DNA from 2 places in the Clostridioides sp. ES-S-0108-01 genome. Region 2 is predicted to be linked to the other one. Evidence: riboswitches for the same ligand, from Rfam matches in the RefSeq annotation. Region 2 holds a riboswitch; the other holds the start of a gene.

Region 1 (10,777 bases), on a different contig from region 2:
GGGACTTTTAGTATTCTTTGATGATTATGCAAATTCATTAATAGTAGGTCCTATGATGAGACCTGTTGCAGATAAGATGAAAATATCAAGAGAAAAGTTGGCATTTATAATAGATGCTACAGCAGCACCAGTTGCTGGATTAGCTATAATATCTACATGGATAGGTCTTGAAGTTGGTTTAATACATGACGCTTTTGAAAGCATAAATGTAGATGTTGACGCATTTGGTATATTTTTAAATACAATACCATTTAGATTTTATAACATATTAATATTAGTGTTTATTGTATTATCAGCATTATTATTAAAAGAATTTGGACCAATGAGAAAAGCAGAGATAAAATCTAGAAGTAGAAAAATTGGTACAGACCTTGATGAAGGTGTAGAAGAATTAGATGATTTAGCTCCAAAAAATGGAGTAAGATTGAGTGTATGGAATGCTATAATCCCGATAGGCACATTAATAATAGTTGCATTAACATCATTCTATTATAGTGGATATACATCTATAATGGGAGGGGAGAATAAGGCTCTTATACAGTTATTTACGAATTCGCCGTATTCATTTGAAGCAATAAAAGAAGCATTTAGTGCATCTGATGCATCTAGAGCATTATTCCAGTCTGCACTTGTTGCAAGTTTGGTTGCTATTATAATGGCTGTAGTCAAAAAGATTTTTACAATATCAGAGGCAATTGATGTTTGGATAGATGGAATGAAAAGTTTAGTAATCACTGGTGTAATATTAATACTTGCATGGTCATTGAGTTCAGTAATAAAAGAGTTAGGTACAGCTAAATTTTTAATACACTTATTATCAGGTTCATTACCTCCATTTTTATTGCCAAGTTTAATATTTGGTTTAGGAGCAATAATATCATTTGCTACTGGAACAGCTTATGGAACAATGGGTATACTTATGCCACTTGCAATACCACTAGCATACTCACTAAATCCTGATATGTCTTATGTAATAGTAAGTACAAGTGCAGTTTTAACAGGTGCAATATTTGGAGACCATTGTTCTCCTATTTCAGATACAACAATACTTTCTTCAATGGGAGCTGGTTGTAATCATATAGACCATGTTAATACTCAAATACCGTATGCTATATTTACAGCAGTAATTACCGTTGTATTTGGATACATACCAGCTGGATTTGGATTGCCAATATATATAGTGTTGCCAGTGGCTATAGTTGCTATATTTGTAGGTATTCAAATAATTGGTAAGAGAGTAGATGAAGCAGAAATTGAACTTGTAGAATAAGGATATAAATAAATTTAACCTTTTATTATGATTGTTTTATTAGTTTATAGATAATTTTAAAAAGTTATTGAAAAGAATAGCGAAATATAGTAAAATAAAAGAGTAATAAGCGGATGTGGCGGAATTGGCAGACGCACTAGACTTAGGATCTAGCGCCGTTGGCGTGGGGGTTCGACTCCCTTCATCCGCATTTTACAGTACTTAGTTGTACTGGAAAAAACTGGGGTTGCTGGCTTTCGGAGTGGGCTATCCCGTTTTTATTTTTTGATAGATAAGTTAAATACAATATGAATATATTTATAAAATATTTTACTAATAAATACAAAAAAGCACATTAAGTGCTTTTTTTGTTGTCTAAAAATATATTTATAAAATTGCAAACGATTCTATTGTTTGTATGAATATATCTTTAACATAATATAGTAAATTACAATATAACTTTACTTTTAGTGTTTTGTATGACATATTAATAATAAATTAAATAAATATATTATTTTACATTAATATATAACATATATGTATAAAAGTTAATAATATAAAAGTAATATAATTGATAATAAAAACTTAACAAAAAAAATAATACATAAAAAAAAATAAATATAATGTGTTGACATTTAATTGAAATATTCATACAATAAAAATGAAAATAAATATTTCCAAATGAGATTAGCGAGAGAGACCTTTATATAAAAAGGCGCCGAAGAAGAAATTTAAGAAATGCCAATTCTTAGAGAAACTTTCAGGCAAAGATATCGCTAGTTGATGGGACTCTGGAAAGACTTAGGTTAATATACTATAAGTCACCGAAGAAGCAAAATAATATTAAATTATTAAATCTTTCAGGTATACAAACAGGGATATATAGGCTAGGATTATTTTCCATGCTAATATATCTTTTTTTTATGAAAAAGTATAGGACATAATATCGAAATTGCTTAAATATAGTGGGTCTAATTTTATAGGGAGGGTTATATATGAATGAATTGAAAAGAGTGACTTTGTATAATATACACAAAGAGCTTGGAGCAAAACTTGTTGAGTTTGCTGGTTGGGAAATGCCTTTGGAATATAAGGGAATAAATAAAGAGCATGAAATGATTAGAAAAAGTGCAGGTATCTTTGATGTATCTCATATGGGAGAGGTACAAATAAAAGGTGTAGATTCAGAAAAATTTATACAAAATTTAGTTACAAATGATATAAGCACATTAAAGGTAAATGACATTATATATACACCTATGTGTTATGAAAACGGAGGAGTAGTTGATGATTTATTAATATATAAATTTGGTGAAGAAGATTATTTATTAGTAATAAATGCAGGGAATATAGATAAAGATGTGGCATGGATAATAAAACAAAGTAAAGGTTACAATGTAGATATAAAAAATGTTTCTAATGAAGTTAGTCAACTGGCAGTTCAAGGGCCTAAAGCAGAAGAAATTCTTCAAAAAATCACAGACATAGATTTAAAATCAATAAAATTTTATAAGTCAATTCCATCAACAAAAATATGTGGTTTAACTTGTTTAGTTTCAAGAACAGGATATACTGGAGAAGATGGATTTGAGATATATTGTAAAAATGAACATACAGAAACAATTTGGAATGAAGTTTTAAAAGCTGGAGGAGAAGATATATGTCCTGCTGGTTTAGGTTGTAGAGATACTTTAAGATTTGAAGCAGCTCTACCTCTATATGGTCATGAAATAAGTGAACATATATCTCCAATTGAAGGAGGCTTATCCATTTTTGTAAAAACAAACAAGGAAAACTTTATTGGAAAAACAATTTTATCAGAAGAAAAAGAAAATGGAGCTAAAAGAAAATTAGTAGGATTTGAAATGCAAGGCAAAGGGATGCCTAGAAATAGATACGATATAAAGGTTGGTGAAAAAATAGTAGGTTTTGTAACAACAGGATGTGCATCTCCAACGACAGGAAAGATTTTAGGCATGGGAATTATAGATTCTAAGTATGCAAAAGTAGGAAATGAAATAGGTATAGTAATCAGAAAAAAAGTTGTTCCTGCTACGATAGTTAAGAAGCCTTTTTATAAAAAGCAATATAAAAAAGATAATACTGTATTAAATGAAGAAAATAAATTTTCATATATACCTGCCATAAGTGAAGATAAATCAAAAATGTTAAAGGTAGTAGGATTAAATTCAGTTGATGAATTATTTTCAGATATACCAGATGAAATAAAATTAAAAAGAGATTTAAACTTGGAAAGTGGAAAATCTGAATTAGAGGTAAGTAAAATAGTAAAAAGGCTGTCAGAAGAAAATTTAAGTTTAGAAGACTTAACTTGTTTTCTTGGAGCTGGTGCATATGACCATTATATACCGTCAATTATAAAACATATAACTTCAAGGTCTGAATTTTATACATCATATACTCCATATCAAGCTGAAATAAGTCAAGGGACTTTACAAGTAGTGTTTGAGTTCCAATCTATGATTGCAGAAATTACTGGAATGGAAATTGCAAATGCATCAATGTATGATGGAGCAACTGCTGCAATAGAAGCATGCATAATGGCTATGAATCAGACCAGAAAAAGTAAAATAGTAGTATCAAAAACTACACATCCTGAAACTTTATCAGTACTTAAGACTTATCTACAATACAAAGATTGTGAAATAGTAGAAATTGATTTTTGTAATGAATATGGAACTACGGATATAGAAAAATTAAGGGCTTCAGTAGATAAAGATACAGCATGTGTTCTTATACAGACTCCTAACTTCTTTGGTATTATTGAAGAGATGGAAGAAATAGAAAAGATAACCCATGAAAATAAGGCTATGTTAATTATGAGTGTTGACCCAATATCATTGGGTGTTTTAAAGACACCAGGTGAGATAGGAGCAGATATTGTTGTTGGAGAAGCTCAATCACTAGGAAATCCTCTTAACTTTGGAGGACCTTATGTAGGATTTTTCGCTAGTAAATCTAAGTATACTAGAAAAATGCCAGGAAGAATAGTTGGGCAAAGCTTAGATACAGAAGGAAAAACTGCATATGTGCTAACTTTACAAACTAGAGAACAACATGTAAGAAGAGAAAAAGCAACTTCTAATATATGCTCAAATCAAGCTTTAAATGCTCTTGTAGCTTCAATATACATGGCTACTATGGGGAGAGAAGGATTTAAAGAGGTTGGAATGCAATCTATGAAAAAAGCACATTATACTTATAATAAACTTATACAAACAGGAAAATATAAGCCAATATTTAAAGGTAAATTTTTCAAAGAATTTACTGTGCAAGGAAATCTTAATATAGAAACTATAAATAATAAACTTTTAGAAGAAAATATATTAGGTGGTTATAATTTAGAACACAATTACCCAGAATTAAAAATTTCAACTTTACTTTGTGTGACTGAGAAAAGAAGCAAAGAAGAAATAGATAAGTTAGTTGGAATAATGGAGGGATTATAAATGAAAGAATATAATAGTTTGTTGATAGATATATCTAAAAAAGGTAGAAAAGCATATTCGCTTCCAAAGTTAGATGTAGACGATATAAAAGTAGAAGATATGATTGACCAAAGTATGGTTAGACAAAGTGAATTGAATTTGCCAGAAGTTAGCGAATTAGAATTAATTAGACATTATACCCTATTATCAAATAAAAACTTTGGAGTTGACACAGGTTTTTATCCTTTAGGTTCTTGTACTATGAAATATAACCCTAAAATAAATGAAGATATGGCAGCACTTCCAAACTTTACTGCAATGCATCCATACCAATCTTCATACACAGCACAAGGTTCTCTTTCTTTAATGTATGACTTGTCAAATAGACTTGCAGAAATTACAGGTATGGATGAAGTCACACTACAACCTTCAGCAGGTTCACATGGTGAATTTACAGGTCTTATGATTATAAAAGCATATCATGAAAACAGAGGAGACCATAAGAGAAACAAAGTAATAATTCCTGATTCTGCACATGGAACAAACCCAGCAAGTGCAGCTATGGCAAACTTTGATGTGATTCAGATAGCATCTGATAAAAATGGAGCTATAGACATAAATGCGTTAAAAGCAGTTTTAAGTGATGAAGTAGCAGCTCTTATGCTTACTAATCCAAGTACTCTTGGATTGTTTGAAAAAAATATAAAAGAGATAGCAAGTCTTGTACATGAAGCAGGAGGACTCTTATACTATGATGGTGCAAATATGAATGCCATTATGGGGATAACAAGACCTGGAGATATGGGATTTGATGTAGTGCATCTTAATCTTCATAAGACTTTTTCTACTCCTCATGGAGGAGGGGGTCCAGGAGCTGGTCCTGTTGGAGTCAAAAAAGAATTGGTACCTTTTTTACCAATACCAGTAATTGAAAAACAAGAAGATAAGTATGTATTAAATTATGATAGAGAAAAATCTATTGGAAAAATTAAAAACTTCTATGGTAACTTTGGAGTGCTTGTAAGAGCTTACACATATATATTAACTATGGGAAGAGATGGGCTTAAAGAGGCTAGTGAAATGGCAGTTTTAAATGCAAATTATATCAAAGAGAGTATAAAAGATGACTATATATTACCAATAGATACCTTATGTAAACATGAGTTTGTATTAGGTGGGTTACCAAGAGGAGAGGCAAATATAAAAACTATAGATATAGCAAAGAGATTACTGGATTATGGATATCATCCTCCAACAATGTATTTTCCTCTTATCATAAATGAGGCACTTATGATAGAGCCTACAGAAAGTGAGAGCATAGAGACATTAGATAGTTTTATAGAAGCTATGAAAAATGTTGCTAAGGAGGCAAAAGAAGAACCGGAACTATTGAAAACTGCTCCACACAATACTTTAGTTAAGAGAGTGGATGATGCAAGGGCAGTAAAGAAACCTATACTTACATGGTCGCAAAGATAAATAATTAAAAATAGAGATTATAAATATAAAGGAATTTGTATTTATAATAAAAAGCTATCTAACTTAATATAGTTTAGATAGCTTTTTTGTATATATATAATATTTACTACTGAAGTTTTAAATTATATTAGTGCTTATATAAGAATATTAATATGATGATTATTATACCATTATTCATAAAAATTATAGAAATTTATTTTGATACAACTTTTTACTCTTTTGGTTTAAGAGAAACTTAACTAAAATATATCGAAATTTATAAAAATTTAGGAAATCTTAAGAATTATATTATTAAAATCTTTAGATTTATATTTTATTATATAAACTATAGAATAATAAAATATAAAAATTGGGAGTTTTATAATATATTTGTAAATTTAAGTATAAAAAGCGTTAAGTTGAAAGGAGTAGAATATGGATAGTGCTAATTTAAAAAGTTATAATTGTGATATAAATATGGGATTAAGCAGTGGGCAACTTCAAAGTAGGATAGATGATAATTTAATTAATGTATTTGATAATGGAAAAACTAAAACATATAAACAAATTTTTAAAGATAATGTATTTACACTTTTTAATCTTATAAATATTGTTTTAGTTTGTCTATTGGTATCAGTTGGCTCTTTTAAAAATACTTTATTTATATTTATTGCTGTAATTAATACTATTATAGGAGTAATTCAAGAAATAAGAGCCAAAAGATTGTTGGACAATCTATCTGTCATAGTTTCAAATAAGGTATCTGTTATAAGGGAAGAAGAGAAAAAAGAGATTGATGTACAAGAATTAGTATTAGATGATATTATGATTTTAAAAACAGGGAATCAAATTTGTGCAGATTCAAAGGTATTAGATGGAAAATTAGAGGTAAATGAGTCTTTAATTACAGGTGAATCTGATATTATTATAAAAAATGAAGGTGATTTCTTATATTCTGGTAGTTTTGTAGTTTCTGGAGAGGCTTTTGTGAGAGTTGAAAATATAGGAAAAGATAACTATGCAAATAAGATAGCTAGTGATGCCAAGATTTCTAGAAAACATAATTCTCAACTTAGAAATTCATTAAATACAATATTAAAAATTGTAGGTATAATAATTATTCCTCTAGGGATTATATTATTTGTAAAACAACATTTTGGAAATGGAGATTCTATAACTACATCTGTAGTAGGTACTGTGGCAGCTGTAAATGGTATGATACCAGAGGGATTGACATTGCTTACAAGTATTGCTCTAGCTGTAGGAACTATAAAGCTTGCAAGTCATAAAACTTTAGTGCAAGAATTATACTGTGTAGAGACTCTTGCTAGAGTTGATACATTATGTCTTGATAAAACAGGCACAATTACAGAAGGTAAAATGCAGGTTGATGATGTAGTAATACTGGATGAAATAGATATTGATGATATAATGGGAAATATATGTAATTCCCTTAAGGATGATAATGCAACAATAAGTGCAATAAGAGATAAATACCGTATTTTAGATACTTATAAAGTTAAAAATTTAATACCATTTTCATCAGAAAGAAAATACAGTGGAGTAGCCTTTGAAGATAAAGGTACATATTTACTAGGGGCATTTGAGTTTGTTTTTAAGGATAAACATAAAGAACTTAAAACAGAGGTTGAAAAATATTCTAAAAAAGGCAATAGGGTAATAGTTTTAGCTCATAGTAATTCTTATATGGAAGAAAATAATATACCTGAAGATATAAAACCACTAGCTTTTATATTAATATTGGACAAAATTAGAGATGAGGCTAAGGAAACTTTAGAATTTTTTTATAATGAAGGCGTAGATATAAAAATTATATCTGGAGACAATCCAGTAACAGTAAGTGAAGTGGCTAGAAAAGCAGGTCTTAAAACGGCTAGTAATTTTATTGATGCAACAACACTTAAAAATGATGATGATATATATGAGGCAGTTGATAAATACAGCGTCTTTGGAAGGGTAAGCCCTCAACAGAAAAAACAAATGATTTTAGCATTAAAAAAACAAAATCATACAGTAGCTATGACTGGAGATGGCGTAAATGATGTTTTAGCACTTAAAGAAGCTGATTGTAGTATAGCTATGGCTTCTGGAAGTGATGTTACTAAAAATGTTTCTAATTTAGTATTGTTGGATTCAAATTTTGCATCAATGCCAAAAGTTGTTATGGAAGGAAGAAAGGTGATTAATAATATTCAAAGAGCATCTTCTTTATTTTTAGTAAAGACAATTTTTTCATTCTTCTTGTCGCTATTAACATTATTTTTCTTTAGTAGACAGTATCCATTCGTGCCTATACAATTATCACTAATTGGAGCTGTAACAGTTGGTATACCGTCATTCTTCTTAGCTCTTGAAGCAAATAAAAGTAGAATTTCAGGAAATTTTTTACTCAATATATTAAAAAATGCATTGCCAGGAGCACTATGTGTGACAGTAAATGTAATTATTGTTTACAATATAGTTGAATACTTAGGTTATAGTTCAAGTGTATTTTCTACTATGTGTGCGATATTAACTGGTGTATGTGGTCTTTTAATATTAAGACAACAATGTCTACCATTTAATAAAGAGAGGTTATTTTTAATTGTAAGTATGACTATTGCATTTGTTATTGGAATTCTATTTTTAGGTGGATTATTCTCATTTGTAGCATTGAGTAGAGAATTAATTCTAATAACTATGGTACTAGCAGTATTAATGCCAATTATGATAAAAGTTATGTTATTCGTGTTGGATGAGATATTAGATACAGTAGCTCCAGATTTAAATTAATTTGTACTGCACCCCAATTGTTGGACCAAAAATCTAACGATGGGGGTGTTTCTATATGGCTAAATATGATTTTAATTTCAAATTAAAAGTAGTTAAGCCCTATTTAAATAGAGAAGGAGGATATGTTTCAATAGCAAAACAATATGGAGTTGTTAACCATTTTTGAATGAACAATAGTACACTTATAGCAACATGAAAACAAAAGTTTTTACATGGTGATGTCGATGACCTGTCTAAAACGAAAGGAAAACCATCAATGAATAAAAATAAAAACACTAAAGAAGAAAAAATCGTCTCTATTTTTGAAGAACATAATGGTAGATATGGCTATTGCCGAATTAAAGTTTCACTAAAAAATAATGGTATAGTTATTAATCAAAAGAATTAAAGAAAAATTCCCTGTTAAATATAGATTTGAATATGAATCTAAAGTTGCATAAATTTAAAAATACAGGAATGAAAATTTCATTCCTGTATAAAGTCTAACTTTTGGGTCTCAGTACACATTTTGAGACAATCCCTTTTATTAGTTATAATTATGTAAATTATTCTATATTAGGTTCTTCGATTAAGTTTCCACATACATATCTATGAATGATATTTCTGTCATCACCAACATAGATAAATCTTTCAAGTCTTTCAAGTATAGAGTAATTGGCATGATTTAAATCTGAATCATCAATAATTAATGCATCAAAATCATAATCTTCTTCAAAGCTACCAACTTTTCCAAAGAAACTTCCTCCACTTTTAGTTGCAATATAAAAAGCTTCAGATAAAGATAAGAAGTTAAGTTCCTTACCAGAGTTCACCCAATATAATTTAGATAACTGTATTGCAGACACTATTGCTTTAAATATTGACAAGGTATGCCCACCGCTTATATCCGAACCAAGGGCTAATTTAATACGATTATCAAGGAATTTTCTAATAGGCATAGCACCACTACCAACATTAAAGTTAGAAGCAGGGCAGTGAACTGCCATAACATTATTTTCCCTCATTAAATCCATTTCTTCTTGAGAACAATGAACACAGTGAGCCATTAAAGTAGGAGTTTGACCAAATAAATTATACATATTATAGGCATCTCCATAAAATTTAGATTTAGGCTCTAAACTTTTAACCCATTCAATTTCATCATAATTCTCAGATAAGTGTGATTGTATAGGCATATTATACTTTAAACATAAATCTCCCAAACCTTTTAAAAGTTCACTCGTACAACTTGGTATGAATCTAGGAGTTATGATTGGTTTTACAATAGACTCTTTATCACTGTATTTATTTATAATTTCTTCTGTATCAGCAATAGATTTATAAGTATTCTCTAGTAAAGCATCAGGGCAATTCATATCCATATTTACTTTACCAATATATGCTCCAATACCAACTTCTTTGAATATATCCATAAGTTTCATAGAAGCTTCTTTATGTACTGTGGCAAATACAGCTGTTCTTGTTGTTCCAGATTTCCAAACTTCTTTTACAAATTTTTTATACATTTTTGTTGCATATTCTATATCTGTATAATTTGATTCTTCTGGAAACACATAAGTTTCAAGCCATGGCAAAAGTTCTTTATCCATAGCTATTCCTAGATTTTTAAATTGAGAAGCATGGCAATGAAGGTCGTTCATACCAGGTATTATAAGTTTATCGGTGTAATCTACTATTTCTAGATTCTTATATTCTTCAGGTATGTCTTTAAAGATTCCTTTTACTTTGCCTTTGTATAGTATAATATAACTATTTTCAAATACTGTGAAGGTGTCTGAAGTTTTTGTGAAAATTATATTCCCTTTTATTGCTTTTAACATATAAGTCT
Region 2 (21,845 bases):
TGTTCTCTCTTGATACCCCTAAAATCATAAGAATTATAGCACTCCCTACACCAGTTGTTCTATCCTTACCAGCAGTACAATGGTTTAATATCGGTAAATTAGTATAGTCTCTTAGAACCAAAACTCCCTTCTGATTCCTCCAACTCTCTCATAGCTAGAATCCTTATGTTTTTTATATTTGATATTACTGTTGATGGATGTTTACGAGCTTCTTCATCACTTCTACCATCTTCTGATTTATTACCACCTAAAGCTCTAAAATTTTTCATCTTACCACCTCTTAAAAGCTATCTATTATACTTTTCTTAAACATCGATAAATTAATTTTATCACAATTTTATGTTCTTTATTTAAAATATTTTTTAGTGTTTGGTTAGTAGTTGTAAAATGTAAAAGTATATCTTTATTCAAAATTAACCTAAATTTTACATAATTTATTTACTTTGTGGAAGCTTTATAGTTTATAATCAATATACAGTAGTATATTTTATGTAAAAAAGACCATATTTAGAATAATGTCAAATACATTGGAGGTTTTATATTATGGACATTCAAAAGCAAAAGAATTTTATAATTAAATTTACATATGTAGTTTTAATAGCAAGTATTATATATATTGTATTAAAATTCTTATTACCATTGTTAATGCCTTTTGTAATCAGTTTTATCATTGCATCCATCTTAAGACCTATTATAAGACTTATTACACATAATACAAATTTAAATCGTACATTTATTTCTGTAGTAATACTTTTAGCCTTTTATGGACTGTGTATATTTTTATTAGTTAGTTTTGGTGTGAAGATATTTGCAAGTGTAAGTGACATGTTTTTTAGGCTTCCTGATATATATAAGTCAAGTATACAACCAACACTAAACACTTTATTTTCAAAGATAGATGCTAGTACACCTAATGTTAACCTAGCATTAATACTTGGTTGGGACAATATAAGCCAATCTATGATGTCCTTAGTAGCTTCTGTTTCAACAAATGCACTCAATGCTATTGCTAGTATTGCAAGCAAAACACCTGCGTTTATGTTAAAACTTATTATTACTTTAATTGCTTCTTTTTTCTTTAGTTTTGACTATCAAAAAATAGTAAACTTTCTCTTAAAACAGTTTCCAGAAAAAAGTCAATTTATGATAATAAATATAAAAAATAGCAGTATTAATGCTCTTTTAAAACTACTAAAAGCCTACGCAATACTACTATCAGTAACATTTATAGAGCTCCTTATTGGACTTAACCTCCTAAAAGTCGAAAATGCATTTATTATAGCTGTCATCATAGCACTTGTTGATATTTTGCCAGTCTTAGGGACAGGAAGTATTTTGACACCTTGGATGATTATCTCACTTATTAATGGAAATATTCACTTAACGATAGGACTTTTAATACTATACATAATTATAACCGTTGTTAGGCAAATATTAGAACCAAAAGTAGTAGGACACCAAATTGGTCTATATCCTCTAATAACCTTAATGTGTATGTTTGTTGGAGCTCAACTGTTTGGAATAGCCGGATTATTTGGATTCCCTATCGCAGCTACAATCATAAAAAATTTACACGATAATGGTATTATTACTGCATTTAAATAGTTTAACATTTTTATTTAAATTTAAAATAGGCTGTCTCAAAATAGAGATAAGCCTCTTTTTCATTGTGAAATGATGAAAATACATTTGATTTTATACAAAAAGAGTGCCTCATAAACTAAAAAGTCCATTCTGAGACGCTCCCTTTTTTCTACTCTGCACAAATAATATCAATCATTTCTTTATATTCATTTTCATTATTTAAAACATCTATACTTTTAAATTTTTCTTTTATTTTTCCTTCAATTTTTAAAGTTAGCTTTTGAATAATAGACCTCTTTACCAAATAATAATTGTAATACATTTGAAATCCATACATTTCTCATAGCTTGCATAATATCACCTATAGGTAAATCATCATCAAATTTTCTAACATCTCTAATAAACTGTTTTGTTATATCTAAAAATTTTTTTCTATCATCTATATCCATTTTTTCTAACTTAAAAATATTTTCTTTTTCTAATGTCTTTTGTAAGAAAATCTCGCCTTTTTTTACCCACATTTTTCTCAATACAGAGTCATTTGGATACCTTTCTAAATGAACTGATATTGTATTTATCAATTTATCTAATTCTTTTTCACTCTTTTTTGGTGAATCCCTACTATATGTTTCTATGTTCTCCAATAATTCAACACTTGAATTATTCCATGTATTTTCACACTTTTTACAATAGTATTCAAATATATCACTTAAATCCATTTAACAGCCCTACTTTCATGCCTAAATTATACACTATATTATATCAGTACATATAATTGATATACAGTTGAAGTTATAATTGATATAATAATAACTTTAAAATTATTTATTTTTTAGTTTAGCTAGTGCTTCTGCAAATGGATTATTAAATGTTTCTTGATTTTTCTTTTGATTTTTTAAATATTGATTAACATCTTTTTTTGATGCCTTCTTTTTTTCTTCTTGCTTCCTCTTGTTAAAAGAAGACAGCTTTTCTCTGTACCCACAACTACAAGTGAAGATTCTTCCCTCACCTTCTCCACGAAGTTCTAATTTTTTATGACAGTTAGGACACCTTGAATTAGTTACTTGTGATATAGTTTTTCTAGTGTTACACTCTCTATCTTCACAAATCAACATTTTACCTTTTTTACCATTTACTTCTAACATAAATTTACCACACTCTGGACATCTATTCTTAGTTAAGTTATCATGTTTAAATTTATTATCACTATTTTTTACTTCTAGTACGATATCTTTTGAATAATCTTTCATGTCATTTATAAATGTATTTTTACTAAGTTTTCCTTTTGAAATATCCAATAATTTCTTTTCCCATGAAGCTGTAAGTTCTGGTGTCTTCAAATCTACTGGAACTAAATCTAATAATTGTTTCCCTTTTGATGTTATATATATATCTTTATTTTTCTTTTCCATTAAAAATGAATTGAATAATTTTTCTATTATATCTGCTCTTGTAGCAACTGTCCCAAGACCATTTTTCTCCATAGCTGTCAATAACGTACCCTCATTTAAGTATGGTGGTGGATTTGTTTTCCCTGAAGTTATCTTTAATTCCTTAACTTTAAGTACATCTTTTTCTAAAATATTTGGTATACTTTCATACTCATCTCCATCTTCAATATCTTTGTAAATTTCCTTCCAACCTAAATTTATTACTTTATTTCCCTTAGCCTTAAATATTTCGCCTCCTACAGTTGCATTTATAGTTGTCTGTTCATATTCAAAAGGAGGAGATAGTACTGCTAAAAATCTTTTTACTACAAGATTATATATTTTTCGTTCTTTGTCACTAAAATCACTCATAAATACCTTCTGCTCTGTTGGTATTATTGCATGATGGTCTGTTACCTTTGAATTGTCTACAAATGATTTATTAGCTGTAATATTGTTTTTTAATAATTTACTACAAATCCTTGAATAATCACTAATATTTACAGCTTTTATTCTATCTTTTAATGTTCCAACAATATCTGATGTTAAATATCTAGAATCAGTTCTAGGATAAGTAAGTACTTTATGATGCTCATACAGTTTTTGCATTATAGATAGAGTTTCTTTTGCTGAAAATCCAAACATTTTATTTGCATCTCTTTGTAATTCTGTTAAATCATAAAGTGCAGGTGAATATTTTTTCTTATATGACTTGTTTACTTCAGATATTTTTATGTCTACACCTTTTACTTTTTTTAATGTAGAGTCTATCTTTTCTTTACTAAAAGTTGAAGAGTTATTGTTTTTATCATTCCAAATAAATTTTATATCTGAATTTCCCTTTGTAGCAATTAACTCCAATCCATAATACTCTTTAGGTTTGAAATTTCTTATTTCCTCTTCTCTCTTAAGTAACATTGCAAGAGTAGGAGTTTGAACCCTTCCACAAGAAAGTTGTGCATTGTACTTTGTCGTCAAAGCCCTAGTTGCATTTATTCCAATAATCCAATCAGCCTCTGCTCGTGCTACTGCTGAATAATATAAATTTTCATATTCTTTTCCATTTTTTAATTTTGCAAATCCTTCTTTTATTGCCTTGTCTGTACTCGAAGAAATCCAAAGACGCTTTAGAGGTTTTTTTACTTGTGACTTTTCTATTATCCACCTTGCCACAAGTTCTCCTTCACGACCTGCATCTGTTGCTATGACTATTTCATCTATATCATTTCTATTCATTTGAGCTTTAACTGTATTAAACTGCTTTCCACTCTTTTTTATCACAACAGTCTTCAGGTGCTTAGGAAGTATTGGCAAGTCTTCTAAACTCCATGATTTGTATCTTTCTCCATAACTTTCAGGGTCAGCAAGTGTAACCAAATGACCTAGAGCCCAGGTTACCACATACCTTGAACCCTCTATATATCCATTTTTTTCATTTTTTGACCCTAAAACTTTTGCTATATCTCTTCCAACAGAAGGTTTTTCTGCCAGTACTAATACTTTTCCCATCTAAAAATACTTCCTTTCCTTATACTTAATCTAATATTACGCTTAAAATCTAAATAAATAGAACTTTTCTTAATATCGTAACTATAATATTACCATAATTTAATCATATCTAATTAATTATTTAAGATTTTCTTATTTTTTATTTAAAACTTATTTTTTATCTAATTTGTATGCCTATTACAGAATTTATTTTCACGTACATTACTTAACCTTATAAATTTATAATTCGTAAATATGATTACATTTTTATATTTTTTCTTTGTTTTTTATTTTTTGGTTGACAAAATATAAAAACTTATATTAATATTATTAATACAATAAGCTATGACAAATCAATATCCGGTTAAGATTTTATAGAAGAGTTGCTATATAGCACACCGAAGGAGTAACACTCTCAGGTACTTTTTAAAGTAGGACTGTAAAATTTACGGAACTCTGGAGAGACCCATTATGGGCGCCGAAGGGGCAAGGCTTTTATGCTCAATCTCTCAGGCAAAAGGACAGGGATTATCTACCAAAAATAGTATTTACTAATACTTTTATTTTGGTTGCTAATTAGTGTATATCCAGAGCTGAATCTTTTTTAGATTTAGCTTTTTTTATTACACTAGAAATTATTAATAAATTATACTTATTTCCTGTCAATTACTTCATTAAAAATTCTATTGATTATGTAAAGCAAAAAATGAGGGGGTGTTTTTATGAATCTAATTGATATTTTAAACAAAGTTGATGCTTTTATTTGGGGACCACCCCTACTAGTACTACTAGTTGGTACTGGTATACTACTTACCGCTAAACTTGGAGTTGTACAAATAGCTAAACTTCCAAGGGCTCTTAAGTTAATATTCTCTGCGGAAAACAAAGGTAGTGGTGATGTTTCAAGTTTTGCAGCCTTATGTACTGCTCTAGCTGCTACAGTTGGTACTGGTAATATTGTTGGTGTTGCTACAGCTATCAAAGCTGGTGGACCTGGTGCACTTTTTTGGATGTGGATAGCAGCATTCTTTGGAATGGCTACTAAGTATTCAGAAGGTGTTCTTGCAATAAAATACAGAACTAAAGATAAAAATGGTCAAGTTTCTGGTGGACCAATGTACTACATAGTAAATGGTATGGGGGAAAAATGGAGACCTCTTGCAATATTTTTCGCTATAAGTGGTATACTAGTTGCACTTTTAGGAATAGGAACTTTTACTCAAGTAAATTCAATAACAGATGCGATAAATAATAGCTTTGGAATAGACCCTAGAATTACAGGTGTTATATTAGCAGTATTTGTAGCTTTGGTTGTATTTGGAGGTCTTAAAAGTATATCTAATGTAGCTACTAAAATAGTACCTTTTATGGCAGTTATATATGTCGTAATCTGTGGAATCATTTTAATATCTTTTTGGAATAAAATTCCTGAAACTTTTATGTTAATAATCAAAAGTGCATTTACACCTACTGCTGCTACTGGTGGTTTTCTGGGGGCAACTATGTCACTGGCAATTAGGAATGGTATAGCTCGTGGTGTATTTTCAAATGAATCTGGTCTAGGTAGTGCTCCAATAGCTGCAGCTGCTGCTAAAACTGAATGGCCAGCAGAACAAGGTCTTATATCTATGACGGGTACTTTTATAGATACTATTATAATTTGTACTCTTACTGGATTCTCTCTTGTTATTTCAGGAGTATGGTGTTCAGACCTAAATGGAGCTGTTATGACACAAGCGGCTTTTAACGGAGCAATTCCTACATTTGGACCAATATTACTTACAGTTAGTTTGACATTATTTGCATTTACTACCATTTTAGGATGGAGTTATTATGGAGAAAGATGTTTTGAATTTCTGTTTGGTGTAAAAGGTATGAATGGATATAGAACTGTATTTGTAGCTATGGTGCTATTAGGTGCATTCTTAAAATTAGAAGTTGTTTGGATAATTGCTGATATTGTAAATGGACTTATGGCAATACCTAATCTGATAGCTTTACTTGCATTATCACCTATAATAGTATCTGAAACTAAAAAATACTTTGAACATATAAACTCTCCAGAAAATCAAATAAATAAAAATGTATAAATAAAAAGTATAGAATTCCAAGTCAATTTTATATGACTTTGGAATTCTATATTCTTTTGAAAAAGTATAATAAATATATCTACAGAAATATAGTAATTGAAATAAATAGTACATATATTTTAATTACTATTTTCAATGAAAATTATTTAGATTAAAATTTTATTTCTTCTGGGTATTTCCATGATTTAAATTCATCGACATCTACTACTTCAAGCTCTTTGAACTGGTTTAAAACTAAAGACCTATAGTATATTTCTGCTACCTCTTCTACATATCTTGATTTTAATAATGCTTCCTCTAAATCATTACCTACAGTTGTAAGTCCATGTTTCTCTAGTAAACATGCATCTGTATCTAGCAATAGTTTTGAAACACTCTTAGCTAGTTTTAAAGTTCCCGGTCTTTCATACGGAGCAATATCTACATAACCACCATAATTAACTGATTCATATACAATTGGTATAATTGGTTTCTTTGCTACTGAAAATGCTGTTGCATATAAAGAATGAGTATGTGATATAGCATTTACATTTTCCCTTACTTTGTATATTTCAATATGCATCAACACCTCACTACTTGGTTTAATACCTTTTTCAACTTCTATTACATTTCCATCCAAATCTAATACACAAATATGCTCAACTTTTAATTCTTCTCTTCCTACACCTGAGGGTGTTATAAGTATATATCCAGTCTCTTTATCTCTAATACTAAAATTACCAGCTTTTTCTTTACATAAACCATAACGCTCTGCTTTAATTGCTATTTCCACAACTTTGACCTTTAAAGATTCTAGCATAATTCACCTCCAGATAATCATTTTTGACCATAGTATGCATTTTTTCCATGCTTTCTTGAAAAATGCTTATTCATAAGCACTTTATCCATAATATTATCAGGACTCATTAGCTCTGTATAATAAGCCATCTTTGCAACTTCTTCTAAAACTACTGCATTATGCACAGCTTCATTTGCATCTTTTCCCCATGTAAAAGGTCCATGGTCATTCACAATTATTCCTGGACAATGAATTGGATTTCTTCCCATAAATTCTTCAACAATTACATTTCCAGTTTCCTTTTCGTATTCACTGCAAATTTCTTCTCTAGTCATTTTTCTGGTACATGGTATACTTCCATAAAAATAATCTGCATGAGTAGTCCCACAAGATGGTATAGGCTTTCCTATTTGAGCCCAGATTGTCGCCCAACTTGAATGTGTATGTACTATTCCCCCTAACTCTTCAAACTCTTTATATAAGACTAGATGAGTTGGAGTATCCGAAGAAGGTCTTAATTTACCATCAACTACATTTCCTTCTAAATCAACTACAACCATATCCTCTACAGTCATACTACTATACTCTACCCCACTTGGTTTTATCACTACTAATCCTTTTTCTCTATCTATCCCACTTACATTTCCCCAAGTATAAGTAATTAGTCTTTTCTTAGGTAATTCTAAATTTGCTTTTAATACCTCTTCTTTTAAATTTTCTAACACTTTTCTTCCTCCTATATTTTATTTGAGAAAATTATTTTTATTTTTCCTAATATTGTAATTATAAAATTTAATTGTTTTTTAATTTGTCTGTTAAATTTTTATATTTCTACTAGGATTTTATTAAAATTAATCTCTCTCTTGCTCATTTTACTTAAAAAGTCACCAACTTCATTAAGACCTATTTTATGTGAAATCATGGGTTTAAAAACAATATCACCTTTTCCCATAAAATCCAATGTTGCAGTCCATGCTCTTCCAGGATAAGGGCTTGTATATGAATTCCAAGAACCTTTCAAAGTAAGTTCACCACGTAATATACACTCAGTAGCTTCTACACTAAGTGGTAATTCTGTGTGTGATATACCTACAAACACTATATTACCTCTCTTTTTTGCTACAAGTAGAGATTGTTCTTGTGTAAATCTACTACCAGCAGTCTCTATTACAATATCAGCACCACCATTTGTTATTTTTTTTATTTCTTTAATTATATTTACTTCTTTTGAATTCAATGTATAATTTGCTCCTAGAGATTTAGAAAGTTCTAACTTTTCATTAAAAATATCAACAGCTACAATCTTAGATGCACCAAATACCTTTGCCCATTGTATAGTAAACTGACCTATTGGACCACACCCTAACACAACTACACTATCTCCTACTTTAATGTCAGACTTTGAAATCCCATGATAAGCTATAGTTGCTGGTTCAATTCCAGCAGCAGTTTCATAGTCCAATGTATCTGGTAGTTTTAAAATATGTTCTTCTGGAACTTTTACATACTCTGCCAATGCTCCATTTACTCTTGTTCCAATTATATTGTAATCATCACACAAGCCAAAATTACCTTCATTACAATAATCACATTCTCCACAAGGTACTAATGGTGCAACAGCTACTCTATCTCCTACATTAATATGTTTTACTTTTTCTCCAATTTTAACAACTTCACCAGAAAATTCATGACCTAAAATTAATGGATATGCTGTATTTCCACTCAGACCACTTACCATAGACCTAGGTAAATCTGAACCACATATTCCAACATACTTTACATTTACAAGCACTTCTGTATTTGTTATTTCTGGTATATCTACCATTTCATATCTGACATCACCTACATTATACAATACTGATGCTCTCATTTTATTCTCCATATAAATATCTCCTTTCATGCTATATACTTCTATATAGCAATATCTATGCCATACAAAAGATAAATAGTGTATTCAGATAAATGCCTTATATACAAAGTCTTTTGCCAAGAGAGATTACATTTTATAAAATCAAATTACATTACTGTATAAATATAAAAGAGTATGTTTTCAGGTTATACAGAAAAACTCAACTATAAAAATACACAAATTATAATTACAAATATTATCTAAATAAAAAGAAGTCTATATTTCATTTAAATATTTCTCAGGTATTATCTGATACTTATATAAAATCAATTATAAACTCCTTTAGTTATTCCTATTTATTTTTATAAATTTAAACTGCTACAGGCTCTTCTTCTACATTTTTAAGTGCTTGTTTTTCTAGATAATCAAGAATACTTGCTTTATTCTTTCTAAATAATGCCCACAGAACAAAGTAAATTACAACTGCAAGACCTATATAAATTGGATTTGCACTTAGAAATGCAAAGAAAACTAATCCCATCAAAGGTTTTCCTAGTATATTAAAACTTGTTATTAACATTGCTCCTGCTGGTATAGCTACACCTATATTTGTAGCCATATCTGTAAATAATGGTGCTGTAGATGTACAAATATATAATCCTAGTCCAAACCAAATTATACCTGAAACTAGTACTTTTGGTATATTACCATTATGTATAGCAACTAAACCTTGCACCATATATGGAATTGCTAATAAATCTACAACTGGTAATACTTTATTACCAGGAAGTACCATAGCTATTACAAGCATTATTGGAATTAATATAAGACCCGATATTAGAGTTGCAGGTTCACCATATCCAACAGCATCATTTACTGCTATGTACCACTCACGATTTCCAGCTTTTTGCATAATCTTTCTAGCAGATTCTGTTATAGGTGCAAATGCTTGAGCAAACATACTTGCTACTTTAGGGAAAATTGCCATAACAGCACTTGTAGATATACCTACTTTCATTATTTCTCCCCAAGCTTCCATAGTAGTTATCCTTGTCATATTACCTAATATACCTATAAACATCCCTAAAAAAAGCCCTAAAGTAATTGGTTCACCTAAGAATCCTAATTTCTTCTCTAATTCTTTAGGATTTAATTTTATTTTATTTAGCCCCAATTTATTGTATATAGGGTCTGCAAATACTGCAAACACAGAAGCCTCAACATTATGCATGGCTATTATCGTACAATTAGGGTACCTATAATAGCTAGACCATCTCTTTGCAACTAGCTCTGATATTAACAAACTATATAAGTTTAATAAAACCATACATGCTATACCTAAAGGAAAATTTCCTGTTACTCCTATGACCATTGCTCCCCATACCATATAAGAATAATTATTCCATAAATCTGATGGTTGGAATACATCTGTCCATTTTATTAAAAATAAAATGGTTTGTAATAATATCCCCAGACCTAAATATATCATACCTGCACTTGTTGAAAATGCAACCAATGATGTGGCTTGCCAGCCAACATCAAAAACTGGTAGATTTACTCCTGTACTATCAACCATCCTATTGATAACTGGTGTTATTATTGGTGTAAATGAATTTAGAATCAGTGTAAAACCTTGTAAAGCAACGCCTGCATACACAGCAGAAAGAAACGATTTCTTAGTAGTTACTTTAAATATCTTTGCTATTATGAATATTATAATTGGAACTATAATTGCAGAACCAAATGTATCAATTATGGATTTCATAAATTCTAACATCTTTTATCCTCCTATTTATAAATATTTATAAGATTAATTTAATACTTCTTAAATAACTATTTTTATTATTTTTTAATTTATGACAACATATAAAAAATGTTTTCTTCATAAATATTTAGTTAATATTAGCTTATTATAGTATCTAAATCAATAATTTAAATACTATAATTCACACCTCCAAAGCTTACTTGTCTATCCCTTCAATAACAGTTAAAACTTCTTCAAAGAATGCCTCTTCTCCTATACCCGTTAAGCAAGCAAATGCATTTATAGTTGGTATTCCATAATCTCCCGTTTGAAGTGGACTAGTAAATGTTATAAAATCAAATCTTCCTGATTGTGCTAAATTCAGTGCTTCTGTTGGTCTAGCTTCTGTTGTAGTGATAGAAATTCCCTTATTTCCTAATACTTCTTTTAATTTACCTGCTACCATTGATGATGTAACTGTTCCTGAACCACAAACTGATAATACATTAAATTGTTTCATAATAATTTCCTCCTAATTTTATACTCTAAATTTTTATTTTATATAGATTAAACCTATCTATAAAATAATACTTACTTTGATTGTTTAAATTTTAATTTTTTATTTCTAAGATTGTCTACATTAAATTTCTATAAAATCCAATAATTTAGCTACATCTTCCTTTGTCGATGCATTTTTTATATTTTTTAAAAGCTTTATATTTTGAAAAACTGACATTAAATCTTTTAACAGTTTTACTTGTGAATCTGGATTCTTTACTGCTAATAAAAATACAAGTTCTACATCAAGTCTATCTTTTGGGTCTATCATTGAATTAAACTTTACGGGTTTTTTCAATATGCCCACAGCTACATTAGATTCATTTACATGTTTTGAATCTGTATGTGGAATAGCAACACACATTTCGCCAATATCTAGACCTGTTGGTAATGTCTTTTCTCTTTCCAATACAGCATTTATGTATGTGTCTTTTACATATTCTTTTTGATACATTATATTTCCTAATTCTTCAATAACACTTTCATAATCATTAGATTCTAAACCTAATGATATTAAATCTACATTCATTACTCTGACTCCTCTCAATTTTTTTGCTATGGCTATAGATGTTTAAATTTATCAAATATAATTTTCTTAAAATCATCTTTATTAAAACACTTATTGGCATTGTTCATAAATTCTTCATCTTTTAATATCTCAAGAACATTTTTAACAACCTCTTTATCATTAGCCTGAAAAACTGGCATAAATATGAAATTTACATTGCCTACACCCCAGTCAATAGGATTCTTTAGTTTGACAAAAACAAATCTTGTACTATTTACAGTAGAAGAATCTCCATGAGGCACACCTATAGCTCCTTTAGAATATGTTGGAAGCATCTCTTCTCTATGTAAAACAGAGTCTAAGTAATCTTTTTCTACATATTCTTTATTTATAAGAATTGAACATACATATTCTAATAAATCCTTTTTAAAGTATATATCTGGTTCAAAAATCACTAAATCCTCATCAAGCATTCTTTCATACGATTTAATTAGTTTGTCATCTTGTTGTTTTGATTTTAATAGATAGATATCCAAATTTTTAAAAAGTTCTTTATTATATGGTATAAAATTTATACCTGGTATCTTAGGATTTATTGTCCCAACAATAGCTAATATATTATTTGTATCCTTTAAATTTTCAATTTTATAAAATAGATTTTCATCCAATGCACTCATTTGATAGCATTTAGTATTATCATACTTTTCTTCTAATGTTTTACTTATGTACTTAGCAGTTCCTTCTCCAGTAAGACATAAGGTTACAATTGCATTTGATTTGTCTATGTGTTTTTCCAATTCATAGTTATATCCCATCCTATCTTTTAACAAAGAAAAAAACATTTCATCCAGCTCTTCATCTCCCATAGAAACTTTTCTAGTTGCTTCTAGTGCCATCAAGAGGTCTACTCTATCAATAGTTTTAGTATTTATGTTAGTTCTCTTATTTACTATTTGCCCTATGTTTGTAAGTGAACCAATGTCGACCAAAAATAATATGCCTTTGCCTTGGTCTATTATTTTTGACAATTCTACTGCTTTATTGTATATATTTATTGGTTTTTCATCTAAAGGCATATCTATAGCTACAGGAAATTTTACGCCTAAAAGTTCTTTAACTACATTTACAGTCTCTGTAGCTATACGTCCATGAGAAATTATTATTAACCCTACTTTATCTTTTTTTACTTCATTTTTTAGAGCTGACTTTATATATAGCGTTATAAATCCAATTTCATCATCTGGAATTTTAATACCAATCGATTCCTCAATTTTTATTGCAAAACTTTTACCAATCTCATATTCTTTTGAAAAGTCAATCTTTATTTTTTCTAAATTTACATTTATTATCTTTTGATTTAGTTTAATTCTTTTTATAGCTTCTTCTAAGTGTATCGCTAGATATTTAAACATATTTTTATTTACTTCTAAATTAATATTTTTTTCAATTATATCATTCATAAGTTCTTTTACCAATTTGACTAAGCTATCACTTACAAAACTATTTAAATCACTCATTGAAAAAATCTCTTCATCACTATCTGGATTGAACTTTAAATCAGCAAATCTATTTAAAATAAAAGTCCATAAAATATTCTCTATGTCTATATCTTCAATATCTAGAGACTTTAAGTCATAATATTTCTTTTCAATTGTTTTATATATATCCTCTGGTAATATATACTCATTACTCAAAAGATTTCCTTTTACTGATGATTCTTCTAAATTAAATGGTATAAATATAGCATTTTTCAAATATTTTCTTATCTCTGTGTATTCAACCTCTTGAAAGGCTGTATCTTTAAAAGAATCTTTAAGTTTTAAAACTTCATTTATATCTACTACCACTATCGATTCATTATCTTCATCTTTAGAATTTATAAACTTCATAAAAGCTCTTGCACAAAGAACCTGAATCATATTTTGTAATTGTCCTATATTTCCACTAAATTTTTTTAGTGCAAGTATTTCAATCACATTTTTATCTACAAATATTTTTGCGTTTATTCTATTACACTCTTGTTGAAAGATATTGTATATAAGGTCTATTTTCTCTTTTAATAATCTATCATGTAATGGTGGCAAAGTTATTAGCATTGGTATTCTTCTTCTGAATGTTAATAATAAATTAGTCTCTACATTTTCAGTAGTTGCCCCAATCAACATAATACTTACTTTTCTTTCAGCATTAGTTTCACCTAATCTTCTAAATTTTCCTCTATCTAAGATAGAAAATAGTATTTCTTGACCTTTTGGAGGCAATCTATGTATTTCATCTAAAAATAAAACTCCTTCATCAGCTTCTTCTACAAGACCTGGTGTATCATATTCAGCTCCTGTAAATGCACCTTTTTTATATCCAAATAACAAAGATAATAATAATTGTGGATTGTCACTATAGTCAGCACAATTAAATACAACAAAATTAGAACTTTCTTTTATTATCTTTTTCTGCTTTGCAAATTCATACATATGTCTAGAAAATAAACTCTTACCAACTCCACTTTCTCCAACAATCAATGTTGGTAACCCTTTGGGTGGATACAATATAGCAGATTTAGCCTGCTCTACAGCATTTCTAAGACTCCCTTTATTTCCTATTAAAGTTTCAAATGGGTCACTCGATTCTTCTTTAGTTACCTCGACTACATCCATTTCTAAACTTTCTTTGGGTAAAAGTTCCTCTACAACTCTTCTGGATATATTAAAACCTTCTGTCATCAATTCTCTTGTAATTTCTGATATAGAAATATTCTTATTCTTTTGTAATATTGCTGAAATTGCTGATTTTAAATAAGGATATCTTCTTTGTCTTGAATTACTTATATTAAGCTCTTTTCTCAAATTAGTTATATTCTCTCTAGTTGTACTTAAAAACTTTGCTATTTGAACATCTGTTAATGGATCTTTTTTATTTTCTGTATTTATGATGTTTACAAGTTTATCTCTCAACTCCATGCTTAATAACTCCTTTCTTGATAAATATATAAGCAACTATCATGCCATACTTACTTTAATATTTTTTGCTACTCAAACCCTGTAAGTAACTAGATGTCATAAATATTTATACATTTTGATAAGTATTTACATTTTGTATATTTAGTAATTTACTAAATGTATTAGTTATTCATAATCTTAAATAATTTAATTCTTTGTTTAAATTGTAATGCAAAATACTTTATAAATTTATGATTGAAAAACTTACTCAATCATATATAATAGTACGTATCTACTCAACAATAAAAATTATAATAAACTGTGTTTTTAACTCTTTCTGTTTTAAAATTTTATTTTTATATAATAGTATACATACTTATACATATAAGATTTTAGCTATATACATAGCTTTAACATGATTTTATATGGCGTATTATACTATTTTAACTTAAAATTAATTTATAAATATTAAATTTATATACAGAGGAGAAAACGATATGAATACATTTAAATCTGAAGTTTTATTGAAATATTCTGCAAAAGATATATTTAATATATTTACAAAATCTGCAAGACTAAATTTTCCTAATTTTAATGAGAAAAAAGCAGTAGGCACATTTGTACAACAAAAAAATAATAAAAGATTTAAGATTGAAATAACTAATTTCGAAAAAAATAGAGTATATGAAATAAAAACAAGCAATAAAAGAGAAAGTATTATTACTAGATATGAACTAGTACATATTGATTTAAAAAATACAAAACTTATTTTTACTGAAAGTGAAAGCGAGAGAAATGTATTTGGAAAAATCAATTCAGTTCTTGTAAGAGTATTGTTTGGAAAAAGGCAACCAGAAGAATTTAATAAATTTATAAAAAATCTAGAAATGGAGTTAGAAAATAATAATATTAATTTATAGATATAAGTTAGATTATATTGTATTTAAAAAGTATCTAAAAATATTTATAAAATTAAAATATTATTTAAGACTTAATGATTGTATTAAATTATATAATTTATTGGATAAATCTGTTATTATTATATTAAATTGGTGACTTTCATCATTTCGAGGTAAGAAAGAAAAAAACAAATTAATAACGTGAGGTGAAAACTTATGCCAATTAATTCTTTTGAAAATTATCCTATGAACTGGAAACCAAAGAGACCTTCAAAAGGACAGATATTATATAAGGCTCTTGCAGAACAACTAGAGCAAGATATCAACAGCGGATTTTTATTGCCTGGTACTAAATTACCGCCCCAACGTGAATTGGCAGATTTCCTAGATGTTAATGTAAGTACTATCTCTAGAGCCTTTAAAATTTGTGAAAAAAAAGGATTAATAAGTGGAGTTACAGGAAGTGGAACTTTTGTGTCTTATGATACACGTTCAAATCTATTCTTAATGTCCAGTAATAATAAAATTACGTTTATTGAAATGGGCACAATGAATCCAGATTTCACACTAGAAGAAATGAATACTTTATTTAAACATATAATTAAAGAAATAGATTTTAAAACGATATTCCAATATGGACAAAGAGATGGCGCTAAATGGCAAAAAGAAGCTATTGCCAAACTAATTTATAAGGCTGGGCTTGAAACCACAGCAGATAGCTTACTCCCTGCAAGTGGTGGACAAAATGCAATTGTTGCCATTTTGGCAGGTTTGTTTCAACATGGAGATAGAATAGGTGTAGACCCACTAACTTATCCTGGAATAAAGACAGCAGCTAAAATGCTTGGAATACAACTAATTCCAATTAAACAAGAAAATAATGAAATTAGTGAAGAGGGCTTATTGTATGCTTGCAAAAATGAAAATATTAAAGGTCTATACATAATACCAGATTATCAAAACCCAACTACACATATAATGTCACAAAATGGACGAAAAATGATTGCAAATATTGCATCTAAATACAATTTAATTGTTATTGAGGATGCTATTCATAGTTTACTTAATGAAACACATTTAAATCCAGTGGCTTCCTATCTGCCCAATCAAACAATTTATATTACGAGTTTATCAAAAATTATCGCACCTAGTTTACGGCTAGCATATATCTCTACACCTAAACAGTATCGAGAGGCATTATCAAGCGCATTATACAACATTAATTTATCTCAATCTTATTTTCTAACAGAAATTGCTTATCGTATGATTACATCAGGTGAAGCTGATAAATTAATTAATGCACGTCGTAAGTCTGCAAGAAGAAGAAACAAGATTATTAATCAATATTTATCTGGGTATAATCTTTTAGGAAATGAAGAATGTATATTTAGATGGTTGGTTCTGCCTGAGGGAGTAATGGCAGAAAAGTTTGAAATACAAGCACTTAAAGAAGGTGTACAGGTTTATGCTTCTGAGCGTTTTGCTGTTGGAAAAGAAAAACCTATTTCTGCAATAAGAATAGCTGTATGTGCTACAGAAAGTACAGAAGAGCTTAAAGCTGGTCTGACTGTATTAAAAAGACTATTAGAAGAGGAAAAATAATTGTATTGCACACAATATTTTAATTGTGTGTATTTTTTTTTGTTGTTAAAATAAAATTACACCAGATAGTAATTAACTTATAGAGATTAATATGTATTATTACATCATAATAACAAATAGATAAAATTTAATAACCGTTTAAGATTATCTATTTGTTGTATAGTAATTTATATATTAATCCAAATTTATTTTTAATTATAATTGCAATTATACAATTAATCTATTTTTCTGTTTTACTAATACTTTAATACATTTAATACAAAAGGAGTGATTTATTGTGGAAAGAACTCAACAATTAAGAGAAAGCTTTATTGCTTCAATTCCTATATTTTTAGGTTACATACCTATAGGTATAGTAGGAGGAATACTATTACAAAAATCTGGTCTTTCACCTTTTCAAATAGCACTAATGGTAACTTTAGTATTTGGAGGAAGCTCTCAATTCATTGCAGCTTCAATGATTTCTACTGGTGCAAGTGTAACGTCTATTGTTTTGACTACATTTATAGTTAACTTAAGACATTTTCTAATGAGCTCTAATTTGAACATGTACATAAAAAATAAAAGCCCAAAATTTATATTGCCATTTTGCCATACTATAACAGATGAAACTTTTGCAGTTAATTATGAAAAATTTACTGCTGGAAATTGGTCTGATAGAAATGCTATTTATCTCAATTTCTTCTGCTTAATTTCATCAGTTTTAGCTAATTTTATTGGCGCATTTTTAGGAGAAAGTATATCTATAGACAGCTCCATTTCTGGATTCATATTAACTTCTATGTTTATAGCTTTAATAGTTTCTCAAATAAAAAATAAGATTTATATTGTAGTATTTATATCATCAATCATTATTTCTGTTATTTTATATTCATTATTCAAAAGTAATTTAGTAGTAATAGTTGCATCAATTTTAGCATCTTTAATTGGTTTCTTTATAGAAGAATCTTACTGTAAAAAGGAGGAATCTTATGAATAATAATTATATATTTTTTATTATAATTGGAATGTATATTGTTACATATCTACCAAGAGTGCTTCCTATGTTAATTTTCTCGAAAAAAGAGATGCCTGATTTTTTGAAAAAAATTATGAAATTTATTCCTGTAGCAATACTTACTTCCTTAACTGCTAAAGATGTATTTTTTAATGGAGATAGCCTATATTTATCTATATCTAATCCTAAAATTATATCTTTTATGATTGTACTTCTTGTCGCATATAAGTTTAAATCTATTGGTATTTCTATTGTTACAGGTGTGATATCTATATATTTATTTGGAATTATCATGTAATATTTGGATAATGTTTTATTTTATAAGTTATTTTATAAACTATGTGTACAATTTTAATTTAAGTTGTTATATTGTTGATTTTAAATAAAAAAACAGAGTGGCTTAAAGTTACTCTGTTTTTACACTTCATCCTCTACTGTCAATGTTCTAATATCTTATAATAAAAGCTTCTGACAGTCAAAAGCATATGTATAATTAAATACTATCTCAGTCCATATTTGTTACTTCTTCTTCATATTTTTGAAACTCTAAATTTGCTTTAAATAAATCTCCATCTATTTCTATATAGAATTTTCCACCTTGTAAATCTACTAAGTCTCTTGCAATAGCAAGTCCTAATCCACTACCTTCAGTATTCCTTGATTCATCAGCTCTTTTAAATCTTTCCATAATCTCACTTGGGTCAAAATTTAATTCATAAGAAGATATATTTTTCATAGTTACCTTTATATTTTCACCATAGTCATATATATCAATATAAACTCTAGTTTCTTCTAAAGAATATTTTGCTATATTAGATAAAAGATTTTCAAATACTCTATACATTCTTCTTCCATCTGCCCATATATATACCTTATCATTTGGAACATTTAATTTGATATATAAATTATTTTTAGATAATTTTTCTTCAAGCTCACCTATACTTTGTCTTAAGAGTTGTACTAAATCAATCTTGCTAATTTGTAATTCTATATTACCACTACTTACTCTACTAGCTTCAAATAAATCTTCTATCAATAATTTTAGTCTTTTTGACTTTGACTCAAGCACATTTATATAATCATTTATATATTCTGGTTGTATCGATTCTTCTTTTTTAATTAAATCTACATAATTTATTATAGAAGTAAGCGGAGTTTTCAAATCATGAGATACATTTGTTATAAGGTCAGACTTCATTCTTTCACTTTTTACTTGCTCTTCTATTGCTTTATCAAGACCTTCTCCAATATTATTTATATTTTCAGCTAAAGACGCAAAATTATCATTCCCAGTAATTTTTATCTTATAATCTAATTCTCCCTGTTTTATCCTTTCTGTACCTTCTATTACATAACTAAGATATGAAAGTCTTTTAGTTATATATACTGCAAATCCTAAAAAAATACATATAGAAAACAACAATCCAATGCTTATACTTTGAACACTAATTACCATGATTAAAACTAAAGATGTTATCACTATCAAAATAGCTTTTCTTGCTAAAGATACTTTCTTTATAGCGTTAATAACCTCACTTACAGTTTTTATTAACCATAAAATCACTCTTATTATAATACTTGACTTAAATATACATATTTTATTTTCTAAATAACTTAATTGAACATTTATAAAAAATATATTATTTGATACTACCAGTAAAGATAAAGAAACTAACATAATTACATAAATATGATAAGATACATTAAGAGCATACACAGTTAAAATCGCAATTGAAATAGATACCAATATTGTATTAAATTCCATAGGTATTTTATTGTATATTAATAAAAATATGTTATTTTTTTTTAAGGCTTCACATTTTATTTTACTATACAAAATTATAGATAATAAACATATAATTGCTAAACTTAAACTAGCTACAAAAAATAATCTTACTTTTTCTGTAGCTTGTTTAAATATTTGAAAGTTAGTGTATACTATTCCATCTCCTATAGTAGGCTCTTTTGGAAAAGATACATATGCCTCAAAAGATTCATCAAATCCATTTAGTTCCATACTAACATTATTCAGTTCAAATTTTTCTCCATTTATTTTCTTGGTATATGAGCTCTTTTCTACATTACTTATTATCTCTATATCACAATAACTCTTAGTTTTTTGTTTAAAATCCTCTAAAGTATTATATGTTGTATTTGTATAAAATTCTCCTGAATATGTATTGATAACGTATATTTTTATATTTTTTAGAGAATCTAAATATTTAGTAGCAATATTTTTATTGTTCATGATTCTATTATAATCATAAGTACTACTACTTAAATCTATATTTTTACTTTTTGTTTGGCGAAACTCATAATTTAATTTACTTTTTTCTTCACTAGTTAACTGACTATCCACAGATAACTTAATATTGTATAATAAATCTGACATTGTTCCTTCATCAAATATATTACTATAATAAAAATCATTAGATATATTAAAAATTCCACTATTCGTAGAAGTCTTTTGTATATTGTATTTAGGCTCAGCAAGTCCTATTGTTGCCAACAATATAGTTAATGGAAATGAGATAGATACTATGATTAATGAAACTAACTTTAATGCTCTATATTTTTCCAAGTTGCTCACCTCATCTACATTGTCAGTATTTTATATAAGATAAAATTTAAAAAAAGCATAATTCCCATAGAATAACTTAAACTGCTTGAGAAAAAATTAAAACATATTAGAATTCCTAACATTTGTGTAAATGTAAAAATGACTAAAATCAAAATACAATTAAATATTAAACTCTTTTCTTTTATAATTTTTCCACTAAAATTTTTCAATCTTATAACCAACTCCCCACACCACCTTTAAAAATCTTGGTTCTTTTGGATTTATCTCAATCTTTTCTCTTATTCGCCTAATATGCACTGCTACTGTATTTTCTGAATTAAAACTTTCCTCATTCCATACTTTTTCGTATATCTCATCTATTGAGAAAACTCGTCCTTTATTTTCTAAAAGAAGTTTAATAATTTTATACTCAATTGGAGTCATTTTTATGTTCTCGCCATCAATTTTTACTTCTTTTGTTAGTGTATTTAACTCCAAAGTTCCACTTTTTAAAATTTCTTTACATGTGTCTTCATAATTGCCTAAAGTTACATATCGCCTTAAATTTGATTTAACTCTAGCTATAAGCTCCAATAGATTAAAAGGCTTTGTTATATAATCGTCAGCTCCAATATTTAGTCCCATTATTTTATCTGTATCTTCACTTTTTGCTGAAATTAAAATTATTGGAATGTTTCTTTCTTCTCTTATTTTTACTGTTGCTTTGATTCCATCCAATTTAGGCATCATTATATCCATTAATATTAGATGAATGTCATTCTCTGTTATTATTTCCAAAGCTTTTATTCCATCATATGC

What was found. Region 2 has a riboswitch for glycine ahead of IR152_RS00840 (alanine/glycine:cation symporter family protein). Riboswitches for the same ligand answer to the same signal wherever they lie in the genome.
Region 1: it holds a riboswitch for glycine, as region 2 does, so the genes downstream of both, gcvPA (aminomethyl-transferring glycine dehydrogenase subunit GcvPA) here and IR152_RS00840 (alanine/glycine:cation symporter family protein) in region 2, are expected to answer to the same signal.

The regions. Positions count from the first base shown of each region.
Region 1 covers NZ_JADGMN010000003.1:19,568-30,344, forward strand. The annotation lists gene IR152_RS03885 (Na+/H+ antiporter NhaC family protein) at 1-1,270, shown strand, start outside; tRNA gene IR152_RS03890 (tRNA-Leu) at 1,380-1,460, shown strand; glycine riboswitch at 1,931-2,035, shown strand; gene gcvPA (aminomethyl-transferring glycine dehydrogenase subunit GcvPA) at 2,245-4,719, shown strand; gene gcvPB (aminomethyl-transferring glycine dehydrogenase subunit GcvPB) at 4,720-6,177, shown strand; gene IR152_RS03910 (HAD-IC family P-type ATPase) at 6,592-8,949, shown strand; gene IR152_RS19915 (IS3 family transposase) at 9,206-9,337, shown strand; gene IR152_RS03925 (amidohydrolase family protein) at 9,495-10,769, opposite strand.
Region 2 covers NZ_JADGMN010000001.1:158,246-180,090, reverse strand. The annotation lists gene IR152_RS19880 (tyrosine-protein phosphatase) at 1-121, opposite strand, end outside; gene IR152_RS00860 (hypothetical protein) at 99-269, opposite strand; gene ytvI (sporulation integral membrane protein YtvI) at 544-1,605, shown strand; gene IR152_RS00850 (hypothetical protein) at 1,845-2,303, opposite strand; gene IR152_RS00845 (DNA topoisomerase III) at 2,406-4,526, opposite strand; glycine riboswitch at 4,952-5,040, shown strand; gene IR152_RS00840 (alanine/glycine:cation symporter family protein) at 5,228-6,595, shown strand; gene IR152_RS00835 (class II aldolase/adducin family protein) at 6,747-7,394, opposite strand; gene araD (L-ribulose-5-phosphate 4-epimerase) at 7,412-8,098, opposite strand; gene IR152_RS00825 (galactitol-1-phosphate 5-dehydrogenase) at 8,197-9,255, opposite strand; gene IR152_RS00820 (PTS galactitol transporter subunit IIC) at 9,593-10,999, opposite strand; gene IR152_RS00815 (PTS sugar transporter subunit IIB) at 11,184-11,486, opposite strand; gene IR152_RS00810 (PTS sugar transporter subunit IIA) at 11,607-12,053, opposite strand; gene IR152_RS00805 (sigma 54-interacting transcriptional regulator) at 12,086-14,989, opposite strand; gene IR152_RS00800 (DUF3284 domain-containing protein) at 15,466-15,888, shown strand; gene IR152_RS00795 (PLP-dependent aminotransferase family protein) at 16,084-17,469, shown strand; gene IR152_RS00790 (AzlC family ABC transporter permease) at 17,747-18,448, shown strand; gene IR152_RS00785 (AzlD domain-containing protein) at 18,441-18,764, shown strand; gene IR152_RS00780 (sensor histidine kinase) at 18,972-21,047, opposite strand; gene IR152_RS00775 (response regulator transcription factor) at 21,243-21,845, opposite strand, start outside.